3 regions of the Crossiella sp. NPDC003009 genome follow, and region 2 is predicted to be linked to each of the others. Evidence: riboswitches for the same ligand, from Rfam matches in the RefSeq annotation. Region 2 holds a riboswitch; each other region holds the start of a gene.

Region 1 (3,264 bases), on a different contig from region 2:
GTCGAAGGCGGCCAGGCCGACGAAGCCCTGTACCCCTTGGACTTCGCGCCCGAACCGCACCGCCCGCTGCGGGAGCTGTTGCCGGCCAACGTGATCACCCGGGACCTGGACCGGCTGGCCGGGCTCCAGCAGGCCGACGGCGGCTGGCTGGTGGACTTCGCCTCCGCCTCGCCCGCGGGCGCGCTGGAGTGGCGGGGTTATGCGACGGTGCACGCGGTGAAGATCCTGCTGGCCAACGACTGGGGTGCGGTCGGCTAGGCCATTCGGCCGACATCGTTTGGGGCCTGACGGCTCGCGCCCAACTGGCTAACTTCATGGCTCCTTCACCCGAAAGGGTGCCCCCTGTAAGGAGTCCACGATGTCGGGGAACCGCCGTCCCACCTGGCTGCTCGCCGCCGCGCTGCTCTCCGGCGGCCTGCTGCTCGCACCCGCCGCGGTGGCCACGCCGCTGGCGGACCCGGTGCTCGCCCTGCCCTTCGCCACCGGCCAGCAGACCTACTCGGCCGGCGTGCACTCGGACAACGGGCAGAGCGGGGTCAAGAACGCGATCGACTTCTCGCCCAGTGACGGCGTCGCCCGCTCGGCGGCCGAGGGCACGGTGCGGATCCAGCGCTGCTCCGGCGGCGACTGGGTCACCGTGGACCACGCGGGCGGCTGGCGCACCGGCTACTACCACCTTGAGGACATCCAGGTCCACGACGGGCAGTCCGTCTCGGCCGGGACCCCGTTGGGGCGCACCGGGAACGCGCTGCCCTGCGGCGGGTCCAGCAGCGGTGCGCACGTGCACTTCACGCTGTGGCAGCTGGGCGCGGTGCCCAGCGCGGACGCCGACTGGAGTGGACTGTCCTACGAGGACGTTAGCACCTGGGTCGCGGCCGAGGCCGGGGTGCCGGTGGACGGGAAGGTGCTGGGCGCCTGGCGGTTCCACGCCGGGGCGCAGCAGTACGCCGGGCGCGCGGAGCGGGTCGGCGACGGGTTCAGCGTGTCGCTGCCCGGCCGGTTCCGGGTCTGAGCGCGGCGACCGGGACGGCCCGTGGTGAGGCCGTCCCGGTGGTGTGCGTCACTGCGCGCTCAGCCGCGGTAGAACCATTCCTGCACTTCGTAGTCCGGCCGGTTCGGGTCGACGAAATCAGTTCTCCAGGCAATCCAGAGTTGGCCGGGACGGTATTGCGACATCTTCGCCCAGACGTGCCGCTTGGCGTATCCCTGGTCGTAGAAGGCGTGGATGTGACCGGTGGACTGGCGGAACTCGGAATTGCTCCAGCCCCAGTCGCAGTTGGTCGGTGAGCACTTCCCGAACAGGCGCATGGTCCAGCCCGCGTCGTGCACGATGCGGCAGATCGAGCCTTCGCAGACGGTGACCGACTGGCAGTCCCGCAGCTCGGCCCTGGCGATGCCGGTGGCGTTCGGGTCCGCGTTGTTCCAGTTGCCGTGCTCGACGGCGTGACCACTGCAAAGAAGCGGAGCGGCGAGGCCGTTGGGTGCCGCGAGCTTGGTCGTGACCCCGGCCGGCGCGGTCTCGGCCGGGATCGGCGGTTCGGCGGGCGCGGCCTGTGCCGCGGCCGCCGCGCCCAGTGCCGCGCTGCTCATCATCATCGTCGCCACGGCTAATCGCACGAAGCCGCGCCGAATTCTGCTGGTGCCGTTTCTCTCCATGAAAGCCCCCTGGTGCGGAATTCCCGGGCGGATTCACCCGTCCGGCCAGGTTAGGGCGGGTCGAAATATCAACTCGGCGTCGCATGGGAATTCGCCCCAACCGGTGCCCGGCCAGCTGCCCGTTCGGCGAAGCCGGGTGGCCAGCGGCTTCCCGGTATCTGGAAAGGGGGCTTCCCAAGTCGCCGGTCCGTCGGCTAACTTCGGGGCCAAGGTCATGAGTACCAGCGCACAGCCCCGGCTTGCTGGTCGGCAACCCTCCTACCGCGGTGGGGTGCTCCGGGTGAGGACCTGGTCCGTCGCGAGGTGCGGCGGGCAAGCGCGGACCTCCTGGCAGGTCCGATCAGGACCCCGGAGGGTTGTATGTCGCTCGCTGTCATCCCCGCGCAGGCCACCGCCACCACCGCTGCCGCGACCACCACTGCCGCCGTGCCCGCCGTCGTCGGCGCGCACACCGCGGTGCCGCTGGTCACCGGGGAGCGGGTGACCTACGCCAACCTCGACCACGCGGCCAGCGCGCCGTGTCTGGCCGCGGTGCGCGACGCGGTGGACGAGCTGCTGCCCTACTACGCCAGCGTGCACCGCGGCGCCGGGTTCGCCTCGCAGGTGTGCACCAAGGTGTACGAGCAGGCCAGGGACGTGGTGCGGCGATTCGTCGGGGCGCACGCCAGCGACGTGGTGGTCTTCACCCGCAACAGCACCGACGCGCTGAACCTGCTGGCCCGCAGCGTGCCCAGGGGCACCAGCGTGGTCACCTTCGACACCGACCACCACGCCGCGCTGCTGCCGTGGCGCGGCCCCAGGGTCACCCGGATCGCCACCCCGGACACCCCGCAGGGCGCCATCGGCGCGCTGGCCGAGGCGTTGCGCAACACGCCGGAGGGCGCGCGGCTGGTGGTGCTGACCGGGGCGTCCAACGTGACCGGTGAGCTGTGGCCGGTGCGCGAGCTGGCCGCGGTGGCCCGCCGCTTCGGCGCGCGGATCGTGCTGGACGCCGCGCAGCTGGCCCCGCACCGCCCGGTGGACATCCAGCAGCTCGACGTGGACTACGTGGTGCTCTCCGCGCACAAGCTCTACGCCCCCTACGGCAGCGGCGCGCTGGTCGGCCGGGCGGACTGGCTGCACCAGGCCGAGCCGTACCTGGTCGGCGGCGGCGCCACCAAGCACGTGGTGGACTGGGGCGACCACCTGGGCGTGGGCTGGGCGCCCGCGCCGGAGCGGCACGAGGCCGGTTCGCCGAACGTGGTCGGCGTGCACGCCTTCGCCAGCGCCTGCCAGGCCATCACCCAGCACGGCTGGGACGCGGTCATCGCGCACGAGGCCGAGCTGTTCGCCCGGCTGCGCGCCGGGCTCAAGGCCATCCCCGGCCTGCGGGAGCTGTCGATCTTCGGCGCGGGGCAGGACCGGGTCGGTGTGGTGAGCTTCACGGTGGACGGTCAGGACCCGGGTCTGCTGGCCTCCGCGCTGTCCGCCGAGTACGGGATCGGGGTGCGCGACGGCGCGTTCTGCGCGCACATCGCCACCCGGCGGCTGCTGGGCCAGGCCGGGTCGGACAGCGACCGCGCGCTGCGGGTCAGCCTGGGTCTGGGCACCACCGCCGAGCACGTGGAC
Region 2 (3,264 bases):
AGAATCTGCACCAGGAAGGTGAGCGCGGCCAGCACGATCACCGAGCTGTACAGAAGACGGGAGTCGAAGCGCTGGTAGCCGTAGGTGATGGCCAGGTTGCCGAGGCCACCGCCGCCGACCGCGCCCGCCATGGCGGAGTAGCCGATCAGCGCCACCGCGGTGACCCCGACCGCCGCGATCAGCGAGGGACCGGCCTCCTTGACCAGCACGCTGCGGACGATCTTCGGCTTGCTCGCCCCGGTGGTCAGCGCGGCTTCCACCACGCCGGCAGGCACCTCCCGCAGCGCGGACTGCACCAGCCTGGCCAGGAACGGGATCGCGCCGATGGCCAGCGGCACGACCGCGGGGCCGCTGCCGATGTAGCTGCCGGCCAGCGCCCTGGTCACCGGGATCAGCGCGACCAGCAGGATGATGAACGGCAGCGACCTGGTCAGGTCGACCACGAAGCCCAGCGCCCGGTAGACCAGGGGCTGCGGCCGCAGCCCGCCCGGCGCGCTGGCGTGCAGCAGGACGCCGAGCGGGAGACCGCCGAGCACCGCGAACAGGGTGCCGAGTCCGACCATCAGGCCGGTCTCGGCCCCCGCCTGGGCGAGCTTGTCGAAGACTTCCGCCCAGGGTGTTGCCTCTTTCACGCGGCTGCTCCTCCAGCGAGCACAGTCGGCCGGCGGCGGACGACGGCGCCGCGGTCGGCGATCCAGTCGAAGGCGGCGTCGGCGTTGGCTCCGGTCAACGCGACCCGGAACCGGGCCACGGGGGTGTCGGCCAGGCGGGTCATGCCGCCGCCCAGCAGGTTCAGGTCCACCTCGAAGCGGCTGGCCGCCTCGGGCAGCAGCGCGCCGACGGCGGCGAAGCCGACCAGCACCACGTCGGCCACCCGGTCGAAGCGGGCGTCGGTGTCCCCGGCGCGCACGATGTCCTCCACGCCGGGCAGCAGCGCGCCCGAGGTGCGCGAGCCGGCCTGGGTGACCAGGTCGAGCACCTTGCCGTGCTCGACCACCTGGCCGCGGTCCAGCACCGCGACGTCATCGCAGATCCGGCGGACCACGCCCATGTCGTGGGTGACCACCAGCACGGTCACGCCCAGTTCGGCGCGGGCCCGGTCCAGCACGGTGAGCACCGAGGCGGTGGTGTCCGGGTCCAGCGCGGAGGTGGGCTCGTCGGCCAGCAGCACCGAGGGGTTGGCGGCCAGCGCGCGGGCGATGGCCACCCGCTGCCGCTGCCCGCCGGAGAGCTGGTCGGGGTAGCTGCCCGCCTTGTCGGCCAGGCCGACCAGGTCCAGCAGCTCGACCACCCGCTTGCGCCTGGACTCCACCGGCGCGCCGGCGGCCTCCAGCGGCAGCGCGATGTTGCCCGCCGCGGTGCGCTGGCGCAGCAGCGAGTCGTTCTGCGGCACCACGCCGATCTGGCGACGGGCGGCGCGCAGCGCGGAGCCGCGCAGGGTCACCAGGTCGGTGCCGTCGACCAGGATGCCGCCCGAGTCGGGCTGCTCCAGCAGGGCGATGCAGCGGGCCAGCGTGGACTTGCCCGCGCCGCTCTCCCCGACGACGCCGCACACCGTTCCAGCGGGGACCTGGAGCGAGACGCCGTCGAGCGCGACGGTCGTGCCACTGCGGCCCCGGTAGGCCTTGGTCAGGTTCTCAACTGTGATCACGATGTCTCCATGGCAGGGCGGTGCCGCGCTCGGCGGCCCGCGCACACCTGTGTGTCCGGTGCTCCGGACGTAAGCGGGTAGAGCGTGTGGAGGAGGAGAACGCCGTCAGAGCGGCGGAAGTCCGGTCAGGACCGACAACCGGAGACCGTACGACGACCGTGATCGACTACCCGTCGACGCGTCAGCACGCGCATGAGCTTCATGTCTGCTCCATCGCTCCTGGCGGTAGCACCTGCCCATTGCTGGGTGGTTGCTGCGGCGTCACAGATCCAGGTCTCTCGGCCGCTCGGGATGGATTACTCGAACAGTACAACTGAGCCAACAGAGGAAAAGCAAGTGCATCCGCCCGTTCGGCCGTGGTTCGTTCGCCAGATCACAGCTGTAACGGACAACCGAGCGTCGGCGAACGCACCCCTCGGGTTCAACGGGTCACGCGGCGTGGTTATTCCCCGAGCTCGGCCTCGGCCTTGGCGATTTTCACGTAGGCGGCGATGTCCAGCTGCTCGCCCCGGGTGGTCGGCTCGATCCCGGCCGCGGCCAGCACCCGGCCAGCCCGCTCGGCCGAACCGGCCCAGGAGGCCAGTGCGGCGCGCAGGCCCTTGCGGCGCTGGGAAAAGGCGGCCTCGATCACCGCGAACACCGCGGCCTTGTCCGCGCCCTCCGGTTCGGCGCGACGGGTGAAGGCGACCAGCGCGGAGTCCACGTTGGGCACCGGCCAGAACACCGCGCGCGGCACCGCGGAGGCCCGGCGCATCGCGGCGTACCAGGCGGCCTTGACGCTGGGCACGCCGTAGATCCGGCTGCCGGGACCGGCGGCCAGCCGGTCGGCCACCTCGGCCTGCACCATGACCAGACCCCGGCGCAGCGAGGGCAGTTCGGCCAGCAGGTGCAGCACCACCGGCACGGCCACGTTGTAGGGCAGGTTCGCCACCAGCGCGGTGGGCGCGGGCTCGCCGAGGTCGGCGGCGCGCACCCGCATCGCGTCGGCCAGCACCACCCGCAGGTTCGCCGCCAGCTCCGGCGCGCGCTCGGCGGCAGTGGCCGGCAGCAGTCCGGCCAGCACCGGGTCGATCTCCACCGCGACCACGCCCGCGCAGGCGGGCAGCAGGGCCAGGGTCAGCGAGCCGAGGCCGGGGCCGACCTCCAGCACCACGTCGTCGGCGGAGAGCCCGGCCTCCCACACGATGCGGCGCACCGTGTTCGGGTCGTGCACGAAGTTCTGCCCCAGCTTCTTGGTGGGACGCACGTCGAGCTCGGCCGCCAGCCGACGCACATCGGCCGGGCCGAGGAGCGAGACGCCCTGCGGCCCGGCCGGTGCCGGAGTTTCAGTCACCCGCCAGAGACTACTTGGGCAGGTTCAGCTTCGATGAGCAGTGCGGCCAGGCGCCGTAGCCGCCGCGGGCGTCGCGCAGCTTGGTGGCCACCGCGATCTGCTGCTCCCGGCTGGCCTGGTGCGGCAGGGCGGCGTACTGCGCGCCGCCGTAGGCCCGCCAGGTGCCGGCGTTGAACTGCAGGCCGCCGTAGTAGCCGTTGCCGGTGTTGGCCGCCCAGTTGCCGGTGGCCTCGCACTGCGCCAGCCGGTCCCAGACCGCGCCGTCCGGCGGCACCTTGGT
Region 3 (3,264 bases), on a different contig from region 2:
CGCGCACACCACCGCGGGCCGGGTCCTGCTCACCGGCGACATCGAACTAGCCGGTCAAGCAGACCTGTTGGCGGACAAGGGATCCGAGCTGTCCGCCGACATCCTCAAGGTCCCCCACCACGGCTCCCGCTACAGCCTGCCCAGGTTCCTGGCCACCGTCCGGCCCCGGGTCGCGCTGATCAGCGTCGGCGCGGACAACGACTACGGCCACCCCAGCCCGCTGATCCTGGACGCCCTCCACACCCAGGGCACCCAGGTTCTGCGCACCGACCAAGACGGCGACCTGGCCATCGCCCCCAGCCCGCAGGGCCCGGTGATTTCCCGCCACGGCAAAGAAAAATCCCGGACACCCAGATGACCCAGCCGATCCGCCGCAGCCCCACGCCGTCCGCCACGAACACACACGGCGTGCCACCCGGTCGCAAGAACCGGCCGGCACGCCGTGCGGCGAAGCGTGGGATCAGAGGCCGAGGGCCTCGCGGACCGCCGCGGCCGACGGCGGGACGGTGGCGCGGGGGCCGATCCGGTCCTGCACCGCGTCCAGGGTCTTCAGGCCGTCGCCGGTGATCAGCAGGACGGTCTCGGCGTCCGGGTCGAGCTGGCCGGTCTCGATGAGCTTCTTGGCCGTCGCGACGGTCACGCCGCCCGCGGTCTCGGCGAAGATGCCCTCGGTGCGGGCGAGCAGCCGGATGCCCTCGACCACCTCTTCATCGGAGACGTTCTCGATGGCGCCGTTGGTGCGGCGGACCGTGTCGAGCACGTACGGGCCGTCGGCGGGGGCGCCGATGGCCAGGGAGCGGGCGATGGTGTCCGGCTTGACCGGGGTCACCACGTCGTGGCCTGCCTTGAAGGCGGCGGCGACGGGGGAGCAGCCGGTGGCCTGGGCGCCGAAGACGCGGTACGGGCTCTGCTCGACCAGGCCGAGCTCGCCCAGTTCGCGGAAGCCCTTGTCGACCTTGGTCAGCTGGGAGCCGGAGGCGATGGGCACCACGATCTGGTCCGGCAGCCGCCAGCCGAGCTGCTCGGCGACCTCGTAGCCCAGGGTCTTGGAGCCTTCGGCGTAGTAGGGCCGGACGTTGACGTTGACGAACGCCCAGTCCTCGTGGTCCGCGGCCAGTTCGGTGGCCAGGCGGTTCACGTCGTCGTAGTTGCCGTCGACGGCGATCAGGGCGCCGTCGTACACGGCGGTGGTGAGGATCTTGGCCCGCTCCAGCGAGGACGGGATCAGCACCACCGACTCCCAGCCGGCGCGGGCGGCGGCCGCGGCCACGGCGTTGGCCAGGTTGCCGGTGGAGGGGCAGGCCAGGACCTTGAAGCCCAGTTCGCGGGCGGCGGCCAGGGCCACCGCGACCACGCGGTCCTTGAACGAGTGGGTGGGGTTGCCGGTGTCGTCCTTCACCCAGATCCGGCGGACGCCCAGCGCCTTGGCCAGGCGGTCCGCGCGGACCAGCCTGGTACAGCCGGGGTCGGTGTTCGGGTGGGCGTCCACAGTGGACGGCACCGGGAGCAGGTTGCGGTAGCGCCAGATCGACTGCGGGCCCGCCTCGATGTCCTCCCGGCGGACGGTCCCGAAGTCGTAGCCGACCTCAAGGGGACCAAAACACTCGGCACAGGCGAACTCGGCGGCGAGTGGGACCTGGTGGCCGCACTCCCGGCAGACCAGGCTGCGCGCCGGGCCGAGGTCAAGGGTCTGCTGGGCGCTGCTGGGCGCCTCGATGGTCGTCATCGCGAGGTATCTCCTCATCTTTCCCGCTGTCGCGGGGCGGATTTGGCACCGTGTTCACCTGCTCCCTCGCGGAATTCGCGTTGAGCCTGTGCCGGTTGCCGGGGTGTCGTAGGGCCGATCCCTCTACCCCTCTGGATGAGCTGTATTCAGTTGTCTGTGGCTCACCGTACGGCACGGTCGCCACTGAGAGCTACCGCCAGCCCAGTATGCGGGAGGCCGCAGGGCTGTCAGACCCCCGTGAAAGGATTGCCGGTGTGAGCGCCCCAGCCGTCACCCCCGAGCCGCTGCACCTAGTGATCGGGGAAGAGGAACTGCTGGTCGAGCGGGCCGTGAAGGCGTCGTTCGACGCGGCACGGCTGGCCGATCCGCAGGCCGAGCTGACCAAGGTCCGGGTGACCGACCTCACGCCGCCGGAGCTGATCGAGCTGGTGAGTCCCTCCCTGTTCGCTGAGGGCCGGGTCATCGTCCTGGAGGCCGCGCAGGAGGCGGGCAAGGAGATCGCGGAGGCGATCGGCTCCTACTGCAAGGCGCCCAGCGAGGGCGTGGTGCTGGTGGTCGTGCACAGCGGCGGCGGGCGGGGCAAGCTCGCCAAGGAACTGCCGGACGCCCTGCGCAAGGCGGGTGCCAAGATCACGACCTGCGCGAAGCTGACTAAGCCCGCCGACCGCGAGGCCTTCGTCAAGGAAGAGTTCCGCCGGGCGGGCGGGCGGGTCGACCCGGCCGGGCTGGCCGCGCTGATCGAGACCGTGGGATCGGACCTGCGGGAGCTGGCCGCGGCCGCCTCCCAGTTGGTGGCTGACACCGGCGGCTCGGTCGACGAGCAGGCGGTGCGCCGCTACCACCGGGGCCGGGCCGAGGTGACCGGGTTCGTGGTCGCGGAGAAGGCGGTGACCGGCGACCGAGCCGGGGCGCTGGAGGCGTTGCGCTGGGCGCTGCAGACCGGGGTGCCGCCGGTGCTGGTCGCGGACGCGCTGGCCGACGCGGTCCGGACCATCGCGCGGGTCTCGGCCGGCGGACGAGCCGATCCGTTCGCGCTGGCCGGTCAGCTGGGCATGCCGCCGTGGAAGGTCAAGAAGGCGCTGGGCCAGTCCCGCGGCTGGGAGCCCGAGGGCTTGGCCGAGGCGATGAACCTGGTGGCCGGGCTGAACGCGGACGTGAAGGGCGTCGCCGCGGACGCCGGATACGCGCTGGAGCGAGCCGTGCTGCGATTGATCTTGGCGCGACGGGGGCGCTGAGCCCAGGGCAGGGGATGGCTGCGGCTCGGGTGCCGCGGACGGCTGTCGCCCGGATGCTGCGGACGGCTGTCGCCAAGATGCCGAGGACAGCGGTGTCCCGGACCGGGGCGCTAGGCACCTGCCGCCCGGGATGCCTGGAGATGTGGCTGGCGGGGTTCCTCGGCTAGCGGCGCGCCGAGGAACCCCGCCGGGCCTGGCGGGTGGGCGGGGTTTGGTGGTGGGGGGGGGAGGGCAGGGCGGGGTTCAGCCGGCCGGCATCCGGCGGTGCTAGAGGGAACGGATGGGTGGGTTTAATGGGGGTTG

What was found. A riboswitch is a leader RNA that binds a small molecule or an ion and turns the genes downstream of it on or off. The one in region 2 is predicted to bind S-adenosylmethionine.
Region 1: linked by a shared signal. The riboswitch ahead of ACWDY5_RS39065 (aminotransferase class V-fold PLP-dependent enzyme) and the one ahead of ACWDY5_RS24880 (methionine ABC transporter ATP-binding protein) in region 2 are both predicted to bind S-adenosylmethionine.
Region 3: linked by a shared signal. The riboswitch ahead of thrC (threonine synthase) and the one ahead of ACWDY5_RS24880 (methionine ABC transporter ATP-binding protein) in region 2 are both predicted to bind S-adenosylmethionine.

What each region holds. Positions count from the first base shown of each region.
Region 1 is NZ_JBSFUA010000071.1:27,152-30,415, forward strand. Features, by position in the region: gene ACWDY5_RS39050 (hypothetical protein) at 1-258, shown strand, start outside; gene ACWDY5_RS39055 (M23 family metallopeptidase) at 359-1,012, shown strand; gene ACWDY5_RS39060 (hypothetical protein) at 1,072-1,656, opposite strand; SAM riboswitch class IV at 1,867-1,981, shown strand; gene ACWDY5_RS39065 (aminotransferase class V-fold PLP-dependent enzyme) at 2,017-3,264, shown strand, end outside.
Region 2 is NZ_JBSFUA010000026.1:29,482-32,745, reverse strand. Features, by position in the region: gene ACWDY5_RS24885 (methionine ABC transporter permease) at 1-632, opposite strand, end outside; gene ACWDY5_RS24880 (methionine ABC transporter ATP-binding protein) at 629-1,651, opposite strand; SAM riboswitch class I at 1,859-1,949, opposite strand; gene rsmA (16S rRNA (adenine(1518)-N(6)/adenine(1519)-N(6))-dimethyltransferase RsmA) at 2,094-2,984, opposite strand; gene ACWDY5_RS24870 (transglycosylase family protein) at 2,995-3,264, opposite strand, start outside.
Region 3 is NZ_JBSFUA010000055.1:47,249-50,512, forward strand. Features, by position in the region: gene ACWDY5_RS35955 (DNA internalization-related competence protein ComEC/Rec2) at 1-358, shown strand, start outside; gene thrC (threonine synthase) at 461-1,726, opposite strand; SAM riboswitch class I at 1,738-1,868, opposite strand; gene holA (DNA polymerase III subunit delta) at 1,981-2,961, shown strand.